3 regions of the Streptomyces sp. NPDC057302 genome follow, and region 2 is predicted to be linked to each of the others. Evidence: riboswitches for the same ligand, from Rfam matches in the RefSeq annotation. Region 2 holds a riboswitch; each other region holds the start of a gene.
The links. A riboswitch is a leader RNA that binds a small molecule or an ion and turns the genes downstream of it on or off. The one in region 2 is predicted to bind cobalamin.

Region 1: linked by a shared signal. The riboswitch ahead of ACFUPX_RS30985 (ABC transporter substrate-binding protein) and the one ahead of ACFUPX_RS17735 (CoA-acylating methylmalonate-semialdehyde dehydrogenase) in region 2 are both predicted to bind cobalamin.
Region 3: linked by a shared signal. The riboswitch ahead of ACFUPX_RS42360 (ABC transporter substrate-binding protein) and the one ahead of ACFUPX_RS17735 (CoA-acylating methylmalonate-semialdehyde dehydrogenase) in region 2 are both predicted to bind cobalamin.

Annotation. Positions count from the first base shown of each region.
Region 1 covers NZ_JBHUZJ010000058.1:8,747-14,004, reverse strand. Annotated here, with positions in the region: gene ACFUPX_RS31000 (DUF2017 domain-containing protein) at 1-311, shown strand, start outside; gene ACFUPX_RS30995 (amino acid permease) at 664-2,139, shown strand; gene ACFUPX_RS30990 (Mov34/MPN/PAD-1 family protein) at 2,223-2,645, shown strand; cobalamin riboswitch at 2,641-2,766, shown strand; gene ACFUPX_RS30985 (ABC transporter substrate-binding protein) at 2,810-3,772, shown strand; gene ACFUPX_RS30980 (FecCD family ABC transporter permease) at 3,820-4,875, shown strand; gene ACFUPX_RS30975 (ABC transporter ATP-binding protein) at 4,872-5,258, shown strand, end outside.
Region 2 covers NZ_JBHUZJ010000021.1:87,923-93,180, reverse strand. Annotated here, with positions in the region: gene ACFUPX_RS17740 (acyl-CoA dehydrogenase family protein) at 1-842, opposite strand, end outside; gene ACFUPX_RS17735 (CoA-acylating methylmalonate-semialdehyde dehydrogenase) at 848-2,347, opposite strand; cobalamin riboswitch at 2,590-2,775, opposite strand; gene ACFUPX_RS17730 (short-chain fatty acyl-CoA regulator family protein) at 2,830-4,248, opposite strand; gene aceA (isocitrate lyase) at 4,650-5,258, shown strand, end outside.
Region 3 covers NZ_JBHUZJ010000130.1:2,566-7,823, reverse strand. Annotated here, with positions in the region: gene ACFUPX_RS42380 (low temperature requirement protein A) at 1-392, shown strand, start outside; gene ACFUPX_RS42375 (haloacid dehalogenase-like hydrolase) at 389-1,528, opposite strand; gene ACFUPX_RS42370 (helix-turn-helix domain-containing protein) at 1,723-2,589, shown strand; gene ACFUPX_RS42365 (VOC family protein) at 2,595-3,089, shown strand; cobalamin riboswitch at 3,097-3,283, shown strand; gene ACFUPX_RS42360 (ABC transporter substrate-binding protein) at 3,376-4,419, shown strand; gene ACFUPX_RS42355 (FecCD family ABC transporter permease) at 4,440-5,258, shown strand, end outside.

The DNA.
Region 1 (5,258 bases), on a different contig from region 2:
GCTTCACCGAGAACGACCTGCGGGCCAAGAAGCGGGACGACGCCCTGGTGGTGATCCGCAGCCTCGACGCCATGACGTCCAAGGGCGAGGGCGGCGCCGTACTGAAGCTGTCCACCGACGAGTCGCGGCACTGGCTCGGCTCGCTCAACGACCTCCGCCTGGCGATCGGCGCGCGCCTCGAAGTGACGGACGAGGACGACACCGACCTGCTCTACCAGCTGCCGGACGCCGATCCCCGCAAGCCGATGGTGATGGCCTACCTCTGGCTGGGCGGTCTCCAGGAGACGCTGGTCGGCACCCTCATGGGTTAGAGGTCACACCGGGCGGCGACAAAATCGTTGTATGTAGCAGCGGTTACCTCCCGTTCGCTCATCGGACGCTCAAATCCGGATAACGATCGTGTCACTTCAATGCCCGCCTTTGATGCGGCGAGGGAATTTTGTCCGGTTCTTCTCGTGGCATGGGCCACATGCGGCCCCATCAGCCACTATTGCCGCCGTGATAAATCTTCACGACCACTCGGTGACGCCACCCATGTCACCGGTGGCGCTCGGGCCGGCAGACCGCCGGTAGCACTCCATCCATATCCGGGGGGATCAGGACCTGATCCGTTGCCATACGCAGACTTGCGGGCACGGATCTAGCGTGGAGAAAGGCGTCACCATGACCTCAGTGCAGGTCGAAGAGCATCACGACGGCAATGAGGCCGGCGGAGCGGGCGGTTCGTCCGGTTCGTCAGGCGAGGGTTATCAGCGCGGGCTCGGTGCCCGGCAGATCCAGATGATCGCGATCGGCGGTGCCATCGGCACCGGCCTGTTCCTCGGCGCGGGCAAGGCCATCCACAAGGCCGGTCCGAGCCTCATCCTGGCTTACGCCATCGCCGGCCTCGTCATCTTCTTCATCATGCGTGCCCTGGGCGAGCTGCTCATGTACCGCGCCGTGTCGGGCTCCTTCTCGGAGTACGCACGTGAATTCATCGGCCCGTTCTTCGGGTACGTGACCGGCTGGACGTACTGGCTCTTCTGGGTCGTCACCGGCATCACGGAAGTCACGGCGGCGGCCCAGTACATGCAGTACTGGACGCACGACTCCATTCCACAATGGGCCTACGCGCTGATCTTCACGGTCATCCTGTACGGCGCCAACCTGATCTCCGTGAAGCTCTTCGGCGAGCTCGAGTTCTGGTTCTCGATGGTCAAGGTCACCGCGATCATCGGCATGATCCTGATCTGCGCCGGAATCCTCACCATCGGCTTCTCCGACGCCGGTGACACCGCTTCCGTCTCCCACCTGTGGGACCAGGGCGGCTTCTTCCCCAACGGCATCGGCTCGACGCTGATGACGCTCCAGATCGTGATGTTCGCCTTCCTCGCCGTCGAGCTCGTCGGCGTCACCGCGGGGGAGTCCAAGGACCCGAAGACCGTCCTGCCCAAGGCCATCAACACCGTGCCGTGGCGCATCGCCGTCTTCTACGTCGGCGCGCTCATCATGATCCTCTCGGTCGTGCCGTGGACGGAGTTCGTGCCGGGCGTCTCGCCGTTCGTCGCCGCCTTCGACAAGATGGGCCTCGGCGTCGGCGCCGCGATCGTCAACTTCGTCGTCCTGACGGCCGCGCTCTCCTCCTGCAACTCCGGTATGTACTCCACCGGCCGCATGCTGCGCGACCTGGCGCTCAACGGGCAGGGCCCGAAGTTCTTCACCAAGCTCACGAAGAACGGCCTGCCCCTGGTCGGCACCACCTTCTCCGCCGCGCTGATGCTGGTCGGCGTCTGGATCAACTACCAGTGGCCGGGCGAGGCGTTCAACTACGTCGTCTCCTTCGCTACCATCTCCGGCATGTGGGCCTGGATCATGATCCTGGTCTGCCAGATCAAGTACCGCCGCAAGGCCGACCGCGGCGAGCTGCCGCAGTCCACCTTCCGGGCGCCGGGAGCGCCGTACACGAGCTGGTTCGCCCTCGCCTTCATCGCCATGGTCATCGTGATGATGGGTATCGACAAGGACGCCCGGATCTCGCTCTACGCGGCTCCGGTGTGGGCCCTGATCCTCGGCGTCGGCTACCTGGTCATGCAGAAGCGCGGCAACGCGCAGTCCACGGGCGGCGGCGAGGCCGAGCCGCAGGACACGGTGCAGAAGTAGCGCCGTAACGCCTGATCCCAGCATGTGGGCCGGTCCGTACCACTCTTCGGTACGGACCGGCCCTTCTGCTTATCCTGGCTGCCATGCTGACCCTCACCCAGGCCCTCCACGACCAGATCGTCGCGCACGCGCGCCAGGACCACCCCGACGAGGCCTGCGGTGTGGTCGCGGGCCCGGAGGGCACCGGCCGCCCCGAGCGCTTCATCCCGATGCTGAACGCGGCCCGCTCGCCCACGTTCTACGAGTTCGACTCGACCGACCTCCTCAAGCTCTACCGCGAGATGGACGACCGCGACGAGGAGCCGGTGATCGTCTACCACTCGCACACGGCGACCGAGGCCTACCCCTCGCGCACGGACATCTCGTACGCCAACGAGCCCGGCGCCCACTACGTCCTGGTCTCCACGGCCGACGCCGACGACGCGGGCGAGTTCCAGTTCCGCTCCTTCCGGATCGTGGACGCGGAGGTCACCGAGGAGAAGGTCGAGATCGTCCAGGCATACTGAGCTTCACCTTTGAGGCGGCAGGGCCCAGGAAGCCGGTGCGAATCCGGCACGGTCCCGCCACTGTGACCCCACCCTTCGCGGGCGGGGCAGTCAGGAACTGACCTGCCGCCTTCTTCTCCCACGACGCAGGGGACGCGGAATCCCCTGGAGGAGGCAGCCCAGCCATGCCCCGCCCCATACGCCTGCTCGCCGCCGCGGCCCTGCTCGTCCCGCTCGCCGCCTGCTCGTCCGCCGCGGACCCCGCTTCGGAAAAGCCCGCCGCGAAGGCCCCCGGCTTCCCCTACACGGTCACGAACTGCGGCGTGAAGACGACGTACGAAGCACCCCCCGAGCGCGCCGTGACGATGAACCAGCACGCGACGGAAGTGATGCTGGAGCTGGGCCTGAAGGACCGCCTCGCGGGCACGGCGTACCTGGACGACAAGGTGCTGCCGAAGTACGCGAAGGCGTACGCGGACACCCCGGTCATCGCCAAGGAGTACCCCTCGTACGAGAAGCTCCTGGCCGCGAACCCCGACTTCGTCTACGGCGGCTACGCGAGCGCGTTCCAGGCGGGCGATGGCCGCAGCCGCAAGGCCCTGGCCAAGTCCGGCGTCGAGAGCCGCCTCAACGTCGAGGGCTGCGCGAAGCGGCCCGTGTCGATGGACGACGTCTACAAGGAGGTCCGCGAGGTCGGCAGCACGTTCGGGGTGCGGCAGCGGGCGGACGAGTGGGTGGGCGACGCCGAGCGCCGGCTGTCCGCCACGGCGAAGAAGCTGAAGTCCAAGAAGCGGGTCCCGGTCTTCGTCTACGACAGCGGGGACAAGACCGCGTTCACTGCGGGCGGCCGTGGCATCGGCAACGACATCATCGAACGGGCGGGCGGGCGCAACGTCTTCGCCGACCTGGACAAGTCCTTCGGCGACGCGTCCTGGGAGTCGGTGGTCGACCGCAAGCCCGAGATGATCGTGATCCTCGACTACGGCGGCACGACGGTCGCCCAGAAGAAGAAGCGCCTCCTGGACGACCCGGTCCTCGCGGACGTCCCCGCCATCAAGCACAAGCGCTTCGCGGTCCTTCCGCTGTCGGACACGGTGGTGGGGGTGAGGGCACCGGGGGCGGTGGAAAAGCTGGCGGACCAGCTGTGAATCCTCAGGCCGTCCGGCGTTTGAGGACGAATTCGGCGGAGCCGGTGATCGACGGCAACCGGTCCGCGGCGAGGGTAAGGCTGCGGTACGGCACCGTCGTCGCCGGGCTGCTGACAGCCCTCGCGGCGGCGGTCGTCGCAGGCCTGGTCCTGGGCTCGGTTCGGATACCCCCGGCCGACGTCCTGGAGATCCTCACCGGCCGCGCGGAGCCCTCCCCGTTCCGCACGATCGTGCTGGACGTCCGCCTACCCCGGGTCCTGCTCGGCGCGGCCGTAGGCGCGGGCCTCGCCGTCATCGGCACCGTCCTCCAGGCCCTGGTCAGGAACCCCCTGGCCGACCCGTTCCTGCTCGGTGTCTCCTCCGGCGCCTCCGCCGGAGCCGTCGCCGTCATCGTCCTCGGCAGCGCCTTCGGCATCGGCACGGGCCTGGCCACCACCGTCACCATCCCGGCCGCCGCCTTCGTGGGCGCCCTGCTCTCCCTGCTCGTCGTCTACACCCTGGCGAGGTCGGGAGGCGGGGGCTTCGCCACCGGGCGCCTGATCCTGGCCGGAGTGGCCGTCTCGTACATCCTCTCCGCCCTGACCAGCCTGATCCTGATCATGGCCGACAGCACGGACCACCTGAAGGAAGTCCTGTACTGGACGCTCGGCGGACTCGGCAGCGCCCGCTGGGACATGCTCGCCCTGCCCGGCGCCGCCCTGATCGTGGGCACGGCGCTGCTCGTCGCCCTGGCCCGCCCCCTGGACCTGCTCCTGGTCGGCGAGGAGGGCGCCACCGTCCTCGGCCTGGACACGGCCCGCTTCCGCGCCGCCGTCTTCGTCCTCGCCTCGCTCCTGACCGGCGTACTCGTCGCCTACAGCGGAGCCATCGGCTTCGTCGGCCTGATGGTGCCGCACGCGGCCCGGATGCTGGTCGGCGCCGCCCACCGGGCGCTCCTGCCGGTGGTGGCCCTGATGGGCGCGGTGTTCCTGGTGGCGGCCGACCTCGCCGCGCGCACGGTCGCGGCCCCGCAGGACATCCCGGTCGGCGTCCTGACGGCGCTGACGGGCGGCCCGTTCTTCCTCTGGATGCTGCGAAGGAACCGTACGGAGGCGACCGCGTGAGCAACCCCGCGGCGACCCTGACCGCCGAGTCCCTCACCTACCGCACAGGTGGGAAGCCCCTCGTCGACGACGTCACCCTGCACGCCGCCCGAGGCGAGACCGTCGGCCTGGTCGGCCCCAACGGCAGCGGCAAGACCACCCTCCTGCGCTGCGTCTACGGCACCCTCACGCCCACCGGCGGGCGCGTGCTCCTGGACGGCGACGACCTCGCGGCCCGCTCGGCCAAGGACCGCGCCCGCCGCATCGCCACCGTCCCGCAGGACGGGCACACCGGCTTCGAGCTCACCGTCCGGCAGATCGTCGCCATGGGCCGCTCCCCGCACAAGCGCTTCTGGGAGGCGGACACCGCGCGGGACGCCGCCCTGGTCGGCGAGGCCCTGGAG
Region 2 (5,258 bases):
TGCAGGGCCTGCGCGTCGAGGAGCCTGGCGCCGAACGCCTCACGGTCGGCGAGGTGCGTCAGACTCTTGTTGAGGGCGCTGCGGGCGCCGCCCAGGGAGCAGGCGGCGATGCCGAGGCGACCGCCGTTCAGGCCGCTCATGGCGATGCGGAAGCCGTCGCCCACGCCGCCGAGCAGCCGGTCGGCGGGGATCCGTACCCCGTCCAGGATCACCTGGCGGGTGGGCTGGGCGTTCCAGCCCATCTTCTTCTCGTCGGGGCCGAACGAGAGCCCGGGGTCGTCCCGGTCGACGACGAACGCGGAGATGCCCCCGGGGCCTTCCTCACCGGTGCGCGCCATGACGACGTACACCTGCGCGGCTCCCGCGCCGGAGATGAACTGCTTGACGCCGCTGAGGACGTAGCCGCCGCCGTCGCGGACCGCCCGGGTGCGCAGGGACCCGGCGTCCGATCCGGCGCCCGGTTCGGTGAGGCAGTAGCTGCCGAGATCGTCCATGGAGCACAGGCGGGGCAGCCAGCGTGCCCGTTGCCCCGGGTCTCCGTAGGCGTCGATCATCCAGGCGACCATGTTGTGGATGGAGAGGTAGCCGGCGATGGAGGGGCAGCCGGAGGCGAGGGCCTCGAAGACGAGGACCCCGTCGGCCCGGGTGAGACCGCTGCCTCCCGCGTCCTCCCGTACGTAGACGCCGCCGAGCCCGAGCCCGGCCGCCTTGCGCAGTACGTCCAGGGGGAAGTGCTTGTCCTGGTCCCACTGCACGGCGCGGGGGGCCAGGTGGTCCTCCGCGAAGTCGAGCGTGGTCTCGACGAGGGCCTGTTGGTCCTGGGTGAGCGAGGTGGTGGTCATGGCGCTCATCCCATGGTGGGCAGGGTGAAGCTCGCGCCTTCCCTGGCCCCCGAGGGCCAGCGCGAGGTGACGGTCTTGGTGCGGGTGTAGAAGCGGATGGCGTCCGGGCCGTGCTGGTTCAGGTCGCCGAAGCCGGATCGCTTCCAGCCGCCGAAGGTGTGGTAGGCCACGGGGACCGGGATGGGGACGTTGACGCCGACCATTCCGGTGTTGACCCTGCGGGTGAAGTCGCGGGCGGTGTCGCCGTCCCTGGTGAAGATCGCGACCCCGTTTCCGTACGGGTGCTCGCTGGGCAGGCGCAGGGCTTCCTCGTAGTCGGCGGCTCGTACGACGCACAGGACGGGGCCGAAGATCTCCTCGCGGTAGACCCGCATCCGCGGGCTGACCCGGTCGAAGAGCGACGCTCCGGCGAAGAACCCGTTCTCGTGGCCGGCCAGGGTGAACTGCCGTCCGTCGACGACGAGTTCCGCGCCTTCGTTGACGCCGATGTCGACGTAGCGCCGGACGCGGTCGAGGGCGTCCCTGCTCACCAAGGGGCCGAAGTCGGCGTCCGGGTCGTCGCTGCGGCCGATGCGGAGCGTGCCGATGCGTTCCTTGAGCGCGGCGACCAGCCTGTCAGCGGTCTCCTCGCCCACGGGCACGGCCACCGAGATGGCCATGCAGCGCTCGCCCGCCGAGCCGTACCCGGCGCCGATGAGCGCGTCGACGGCCTGGTCGAGGTCGGCGTCCGGCATGACGATCATGTGGTTCTTGGCGCCGCCGAAGCACTGGGCGCGCTTGCCGTGGGCGGCGGCGGTGGCGTAGATGTGCGCGGCGACGGGAGTGGAGCCGACGAAGCCGAGCGCGCCGACACGGGGGTCCTCCAGGAGGGTGTCGACCGCCTCCTTGCCGCCGTTGACGACGTTCAGGACGCCGGGCGGCAGGCCTGCCTCCAGGAAGAGTTCGGCGAGGCGCAGGGGTACGGACGGGTCGCGCTCGGAGGGCTTGAGGATGAACGCGTTGCCGCAGGCCAGGGCGGGCGCGGCCTTCCACAGCGGGATCATCGCGGGGAAGTTGAACGGGGTGATCCCGGCGACCACGCCGATCGGGGCACGCAGCGAGTGCACGTCGATCCCGGTGCCCGCGTTGTCGGTGAACTCGCCCTTGAGCAGATGCGGGGCCCCGGCGGCGAACTCGACGACCTCCAGGCCGCGTTGGAGGTCGCCGTGCGCGTCGGCCACGGTCTTGCCGTGCTCGGCGGAGAGCAGCCGCGCCAGGGAGTCGCGTTCGGCCTCGACGAGCTGGAGGAAGCGGAGCAGGACGCGGGCGCGCCGCTGCGGGTTCCAACTGCCCCACTCCTGCTGCGCCGTGACCGCGTCGGCGATCGCCGCCTCGGTGTCGGCGCGGCCCGCGAGCGGTACGCGGGCCTGGACGGTGCCGGTGTTGGGGTCGTACACGTCGCCGAAGAGGCCCGACGTGCCGGCGGTGTGCTTGCCGCCGATGAAGTGGGTGAGTTCACGGACCATGGGTGCCTGCTCTCGTCAGGTGAGATCCGGGGACGGCACGGCGAGCCGCCTGCGGGGCGCACGGGTGTGTGCGCTGCCGGTGCGAGCCGTGGGACAGCGGACGTCGGGGCCGTCAGGCGTACGGGGAGACCGCCGGGGGCCGCGAAGTCCTATGAGCGCGTGGTGAGTTGTGTGCGCTCCGCCGGATCACCAGGGTCGTGGGTACGGACCGGTGCCATGCGTGTCTGCTCCATCCTCGTGGACAACACGGAACATTCCGCGGCCGGTATCCTGACTCCCGGATCTGCGCGCGCCGCCCGCCTTCCCGGCAGACCTCGCCAGTGGCGTGTGGATGACGGCACACTCCCCGGTCACAGTGGCGGGACCGTGCCGGATTCACACCGGCTTCCCTGCACCGCGGACCTTGTGCCACGAACATATAGTTGGACGTCCTAGTAAGTCCACCCCTCCACGCCGTGGACGCCCGGTCCGGCCCGCCACCGTCAGCCGGTGCCCGGCTGCTCCCCGGCCACGGGATAGGGCACGAAGGTGCTGCTGTTCTCGTCGATCGCCAGGCGCCGGTCCAGCGGGGGCACCGCACGCTGGGGGCAGTCGGTGCGTTCGCAGAGGCGACAGCCCATGCCGATGGGTACGGCGGACGAGGCGCTGGCGAGGTCGAGCCCGTCGGAGTAGACGAGCCGTGCGGCGTGCCGGATCTCGCAGCCGAGGCCGATGGCGAACGTCTTGCCGGGCTCGCCCCAGCCGCCGCGGTGCCGGGTGACCGCGCGGGCGGTCCACAGGAAGCGCTGGCCGTCCGGCATGGAGGCGACCTGGACGTGGATGCGGCCGGGCGCGGGGAACGCCTCGTACACGTTCCACAGCGGGCAGGTGCCGCCCGCGCGGGAGAAGTGGAACGCGGTGGCGGACTGCCGCTTGGACATGTTGCCCGCCCGGTCGACCCGGACGAAGGAGAAGGGCACACCGCGCAGCCGGGAGCGCTGCAAGGTGCTGAGACGGTGGCAGATCGTCTCGTAGCCGAGGCCGAAGTGGTCGGTGAGGCGCTCGATGTCGTAGCGGAACTCCTCGGCGGCGGCGTGGAAGCGGCGGTAGGGCAGGATCAGCGCCGCCGCGAAGTAGTTGGCGATGCCGATGCGGGCCAGCGGCCAGGCCGCGGTCTCCTGGCCGAAGTCCTCCGACGCGAGCGCGGAGACCTCGTCCGCGTATTCGAGCAGGGCGAGCTGGGTGGCCATCCGGAAGGCCTGCTGGCCGGGGCGCAGCCGGCTGGAGAGGTGCAGGACCCGGGCCGTCGGGTCGTAGTGGTGCAGGAGTTGACCGGCGTCCGCGGCCAGGCGCACCCCGTGGCGCTCGGCGAGGCGCTCGGCCAAGGCGCGGACGACCTCGCCGGGGCGCACCCCGATCTCGGCGGCGAACTGTTCGGCGGCCAGGTCGATGTCGTGCAGGTAGTTCTGGCGCCGGTAGAAGAACTCACGGATCTCCTCGTGCGCGGAACGGGGTTGCGCCGCCGCTCCCGGCCCCCGCCCCTCGGCCGCCTCGGAGAGCTGTTCGGTGAGGTGCTGGTTCCGTCGCCCCAGGTCCACCAGGACCGTCGCCACGGCGGGCATGCGCGACGCCAGGTCCGAGAGGTCGGAGGCGGACACCCGTCCCGCGGAGACCTCGCCGGTGAGGGCGTCCCGCAGGTCGGCCACCAGGCGGCTGGTGTCGCGCGCGGAGAAGAAGCCCGGGTCGACGCCGAACGCCTCGGTGAGCCGCAGCAGTACGGGCACGGTCAGCGGCCGGGAGTCGTGCTCCATCTGGTTGAGGTAGCTCGGCGAGATGGCCAGGGTGCGGGCCAGGTCGGCCTGGCTCATGCGGCGCTCCTCGCGCAGCCTGCGCAGCCGTGCTCCCGCGTACGTCTTGCTCACCCGTGGCTCCTGTCCGGTCACGATCACCCTCGTCGGCACTGCTCGCGATGGTAGCCACGCGAACGCGGATCGCGGCATTAACAGACTTGGCAATACGGCGGGAAAAGATGCGCAGAAGTTGGCACCTTTCCCTTCTTGTTGGCACTGAGTGCCGGTGCCAGAGTCGTACCGCGGCCCGCCGGACTCCGTCGGGCGGATCGGGAACGGGGTACGACTCAATGCCCTGACGTCGGCGATCCCGACCCCTCCGCCCGGCTCGGCAGCATTGCTCGGATTGCCCACCAGGGACCCGGCGGGTCGCACCTTCCTTCCACCCCGGCACTCAGTGCCAGGCATTCGCACAGTTCACGAGCTCCGTCAGTTCACGAGTTCACGAGTTCACGAGTTTCCAGGAGACGGTCATGGCACAGGCAGGGACGACGGCGGCAACGGCCCAGGAGCTGGCTCGGCGATGGGCGAGCGACGAGCGGTGGAAGGGGATCGAGCGCACCTACACCGCCGATGACGTCGTGAGGCTCTCCGGCAGCGTCCGCGAGGAGCACACCCTCGCCCGGCGCGGCGCCGAGCGGCTCTGGCGCCAACTGCACGAGCAGGACTACATCCACGCGCTCGGCGCCCTGACCGGCGGCCAGGCCGTCCAGCAGGTCAAGGCCGGCCTTCAGGCGATCTACCTGTCCGGCTGGCAGGTGGCCGCCGACGCCAACCAGGCCGGCCACACCTACCCCGACCAGTCGCTCTACCCGGTCAACTCGGTGCCGCAGGTGGTCCGTCGGATCAACAACGCGCTGCTGCGCGCCGACCAGATCGCCACCGCCGAGGGCGGCGAGGACACCACCGACTGGCTCGCGCCGATCGTCGCCGACGCCGAGGCGGGCTTCGGCGGCCCGCTCAACGCCTTCGAGCTGACCAAGGCGATGATCGCCGCGGGCGCCGCGGGCATCCACTACGAGGACCAGCTGGCCTCGGAGAAGAAGTGCGGTCACCTGGGCGGCAAGGTGCTCGTGCCCACC
Region 3 (5,258 bases), on a different contig from region 2:
CGATGCTCCTGCACTGTGTGACGACGGCCGCGATCGCCGCCCTCGCCGCGGGCCTGGGAGCCGCGGCCGAGCACGTCCACGGGCCCGCCCCCGACGGCGTACGCAGACTGCTCTGCTTGAGCGTCGCCGCGTACTTCGGCATCAGCCTGCTCACCGGTCTCGTCACCCGCGCGGAGCGCCCGTGGCTGCTCGGCTGGGGCCTGCCCTGCGTGCTCGCGCCCCTGGCCCTGGGTCTCTTCGGCGCCGGGATCGGCGTCGGCTGGCTCGTCTGGGTGCTCGCGGCGACGGTGTTCTGGCAGGTGCTCTACGCGCCGGGCCCGCCCGGCACGACGCTTGCGCCGGGCGGGCGCGGCGCCCGGCGCAAGCGGTTCAGACGCAGCTGGGACGACTAGCGGATCTCGTCCGGGACCACCGTCAGCCAGCGCTTGTCCGCGGTGACCTGCTGACCGAGCTCACGCTGGCGGTCGGCGTTCTTCTTCTTCATCCCGTCGAGCTGCTTCATGTACGAGTCCTTGCGGTTGACCCAGACCCGCGCACCGCCGTGCTTCACGTCGGCGGAGTGGAACAGCATCGGGCCGTCGCTCGCCGGGGTGTCGCCCGCCACCAGGACCGGCTTCTTCCACTCGTCGATGTACGTGTTGATGGCCGCAGGCTTGCCCTGGAACCACGTCATCGGCGCCCACAGGTTCGGCGTCAGCTCACGCCCCGCGAGCTTCTTCTGGTCGAAGCGGCCCTCCGCGATCTCCTTGCGGGAGCTGGTCACCTCGCCCGTCTTGCGGTCCTTGAGCTGGAGGCCCACGCCGATGACGTTCTCGGGCTTCACGTTGTAGCCGTACTTGGGGTCGGAGAGGACCATGCGCACCAGGTCCTCGCTGGCCGCGCTGACGACGTACACCTCGATGCCGTGCCCCCGCAGCGACTTGTAGAGCTCCTGCATGCCGGTGAAGAACTCGGGCTTCTTGACCTCGGTCTTCGTCACCTTCCCGGCCTCGTAGTACTCGGCGGGGATGGGCTTGTCGTAGGCCAGGAGCTCGTCGACGTACCCCTTGAGCTCCTTGAGCGTGAATCCGGAGAAGATCTGCGCGGCCCACGGATAGGAGACCTGGTCGTCGATGTCGCAGAGCCGGAGGTAGTAGCTGTAGAGGCTCTCCTTGTGCTTCTTCGTGTCCTTGAAGGGGATGATCTTCAGTGACGGGTCCATCGACTTGCGGGTCAGGACCCCCTTCATCTCCAGGAAGGGCAGGAGGGACTCCTCCAGGTCGTTGCGGTACGTCGTGTTGTCCGCGTCGAAGACGGCGTACGCGCCCTTGCGCTCGTTCTTCGCGATGACCTTGCCCAGCTTCTTCGCGACCGGCTTGGGCCAGTGCTTCAGCTCGGCGGCGGTCTTCGCTGTCTTCGCGGTCGTCGTGGAGGCGTCCGCGGCCGTGGCGTCCGTGCTGGGCCACAGGGCCGTCCCCGCGAGTACGGCCGCGGTGAGCGCGCCCGCCGTGCCGAGTACGGCCAGCTTGCTCTTTGCCTTTACTGCCATGTTCGTGTGCCCCCTGAGAGCGGTCCGCGCCCCGTCCGGAGCGGCGGGTCATCGTATGGGGCCCGGCCGGTAATTCCCATGATCGACATCACCGGACGGAACGGGCATGGGACGCCCGTGCGCGGGTAGGCACGTCAGACGGCCGGCGGGCCCGGGGCCTGCTTCGAAGGGCCGCCCGTCGCATACTGGTAGGCATGGAGACCGTCTCCCGGGAGTTCGTGCGGGCCGCTCCGCGGCTCGACGGCATGGTGGTGTCCGCCGTCGGCTACCGCACGGTGGGCGAGCAGCCGGGACTCCACCGCGGTCTGCCCTCCCCGTACCTGACGCTGATCTTCTCGCTGGACGGCCCCGTCGTCACCGGCGACAGCCCCGAGCACGCGGGCGGCCCCGAGGCGTCCCGCACGGACATCGTCGTCGGCGGCCTGCACCAGTCCCCGGCGTACGTCGTCAGGCCCGAGCACGAGGCGGGCATCCAGCTCGCCGTGCACCCGCTGGCCGCCCGCGCCCTGTTCGGCGTACCGGCTTCGGAGCTGGCGGGCGACCTGGTGACGTGCGGCGCGCAGGTGCTGGGGCGCCGCGCCGCCGACGTACGGGAGCTGCTGTGCGAGCAGGGCGGCTGGGAGGAGCGGTTCGCCTCCCTGTCCGCCTATTTGAGGCAGCGCGTGGCCGCCGACGACGCCGCCGGATCCGTACGCCCCGAGGTCGCCGAGGCCTGGGCCTGGCTGGCCAGGCACCAGGGCGTCGGCACCCTGCGCGGCCTCTCCCGGCACGTCGCGCTCAGCGAGCGCCGCCTCACCACGCTCTTTCGCGCGGAGACGGGCCTGAGCCCCAAGCAGGCGGGGCGCCTCATGCGGTTCCAGCGCGCCCGCAACGCCGTCGCGCGCTCGGTGGCCGCGGGCGCCGCTCCCGACCTGGCGCGCGTCGCCGCCGACTGCGGCTACTACGACCATTCCCACCTGGTGCGGGACTTCCGGCAGTACACCGGAGTGAGCCCCAGCGGCTGGCTGGCCGAAGAGTGCCGGAATATCCAAGCCGGGAGCGGTGCGGGGGGCGAAGAGTAGGACCCATGAACACCACCGAGAACCAGCCGAAGTCCCCGTCCGCCCCCGACTCCGCCTCCGCTTCCGCCTCCGATTCCACGACGCCTTCCTCCGGCGGGCGCGCCCCCGACGTCTGGCCGTCGCTCCAGGCCCACGATGCCCCCGCCTTGATCGACTTCCTGGTCGGCACGGTCGGCTTCCTGCGGACCGCCGTCTACGAGGACGGCGACCGCGTGGCCCACGCCGAGCTCGACTGGCCCGAGGGCGGAGCCGTCATGCTCGGCTCGTACGACGAGAAGTCCCAGGCCTGGTGCCTGAAGCCGGGCACCTTCGGCGCGTACGTCGTGACCGACCACGTGGACGACCTCTACCAGCGGCTCAGCGCCGCCGGGGTCGAGATCATCCGCGAGATCGAGGACCAGCCGTACGGCAGCCGGGAGTTCGCGATCGCCGACCCCGAGGGCAACAAGTGGTCGTTCGGTACGTACCGTGGCGCTCCGAGGCCCGACCGGGCCTCCTGACCTCGCGTGATAGCTTGCGGACGCCAGTCGACCCACACCAGGGCCAGGGAATCCGGTGCGAATCCGGAACTGACGCGCAGCGGTGAGGGGGGACGGGCGGGGCCACGGCCACTGGGCGTCCACGGACGCCTGGGAAGGCGTCCCGTCCGGCTGATCCCCGAGTCCGAAGACCTGCTGGCGCCTTCGCCCGCGCACCGAGCGGCGGAGGTGACGAAGCAGGCCAGGCTCCGCGTATGAGCCGTGAGACTCAAGGGATCGTGTGTCCTCCACAGCCCGTCGTGTTCGTATGTCCGGCGTGTCCGGCTTCCTCGCCACAGCCATGGCCGTCACCCTGAGCGCCTGCGGCTCGTCCGGCGGCCCGTCCGGCTCGTCGGACTCCGCGGCCAAGCAGGCTGACGGCTACCCCCTCACCCTCTCCTCCTGCGGCAAGAAGGCGGAGATCAAGGCGCCCCCGCAGCGGGCCGTCTCCCTCGACCAGGGCTCCACCGAGATCCTGCTCTCCCTCGGCCTCGCGGACCGCATGGCGGGCACCGGCACCTGGACGGACCCCGTGCTCAAGGGCCTGGAGAAGGACAACGCCAAGGTCGACCGGCTCGCCGACAGCTACCCCTCCTTCGAGAAGGTCCTCGCCCAGGAACCGGACTTCGTCACCGCCTCCTTCCTGGCCACGGTCAGCAAGGGCGGCGTCGCCGACCGCGCCAAGTTCGCCGAACTCGGCGTACCCGCCTATGTCTCGCCCTCCGACTGCGCGGGCAAGGACAACAGCGGCGACGGCGACGGCAGCCGCGTCAAGACACTGACCATGGACACGGTGTACGGCGAGGTCCGGGACCTCTCCCGGGCCTTCGGGGTCGAGAAGCGCGGCGAACGCCTGATCGGCGACCTCAAGGGCCGGGTGGCCAAGGCCACCAAGACCGTCAAGGACGCCGACGCCTCGGGCACGAAGCTCCTCTACTGGTTCGCCAACTCCGACGCCCCCTACATCGCCGGCTGCTGCGGGGCGCCGGGCATCATCACCCGCGAGCTGGGCGTGAAGAACGTCTTCGACGACACCCGCGAGGAGTGGCCCCAGATCAACTGGGAGACGGTGGCCGACCGCGACCCCGACGTCCTGGTCATCGGCGACCTCACCCGCAAGTCGCAGACGGCGGAGAGCGCGAAGAAGAAGATCGCGTTCCTGGAGTCCAACCCGGTCACCAAGAACCTGACCGCCGTGAAGAAGAAGCGGTACGTACTGCTGAGCGGCCAGGCCATGAACCCGACGATCCGCACGGTGGACGGCGTGGAGCAAGTCGCCGACGCGCTGCGTGAGTTCGGGCTCACCAAGTGACGCGAGCCCTCCCGGGCGGCATGCGCGGCACCCTGCTCTGGACGGCCGGTCTCGCCGCCCTCGTCCTCTCCGTGGCGGTGGCCGTCACGATCGGCCCCGCCGACATCTCCGTACCGGACGTGTGGTCGGCGCTCGCGGCCCACCTCGGCTGGGGAGAGGCGACGCTGACGCCCATCCGGGACGGCATCGTCTGGAACCTGCGCATGCCGCGCACGCTCCTGGCCGCGGTCTGCGGCGCGGGCCTCGCGGTCTGCGGGACGGTCCTCCAGTCCCTCCTGCGCAACCCGCTCGCCGACCCCTTCGTGCTCGGCGTCTCCTCCGGGGCGTCCACGGGCGCGGTCGCGATCGTCGTCCTGGGGGTCGGCGGGGGAGTGGTGTCGATCTCGGCGGGCGCCTTCGTGGGAGCCCTCTGCTCGTTCGCCCTGGTCCTGCTGCTCAGCCACACCCTGGGCGGGAGCGTCGACCGGGTGATCCTGTCCGGGGTGGCGGCGATGCAGCTCTTCTCCGCGCTCACCTCGTTCGTGATCCTCACGGCGGGGGACGCGGAGACGACGCGCGGTGTCCTGTTCTGGCTGCTCGGCTCGTTGAGCGGGGTGGGCTGGACGGACGTCTGGATGTGCGGGGCGGTGCTCCTCGTGGCCCTCGCGATCTGCCTGGCGCACGCCCGCACCCTGGACGCGTTCGTCTTCGGCCAGGACGCGGCGGCGACACTGGGCGTCCACGTGGCCCGCACCCGGCTGATCCTGCTCTGCGTCACGGCCCTGCTGACGGCGGCCCTGGTCAGCAGCGCGGGCGCCATCGGCTTCGTGGGCCTGGTCCTGCCGCACGCGGCCCGCGCC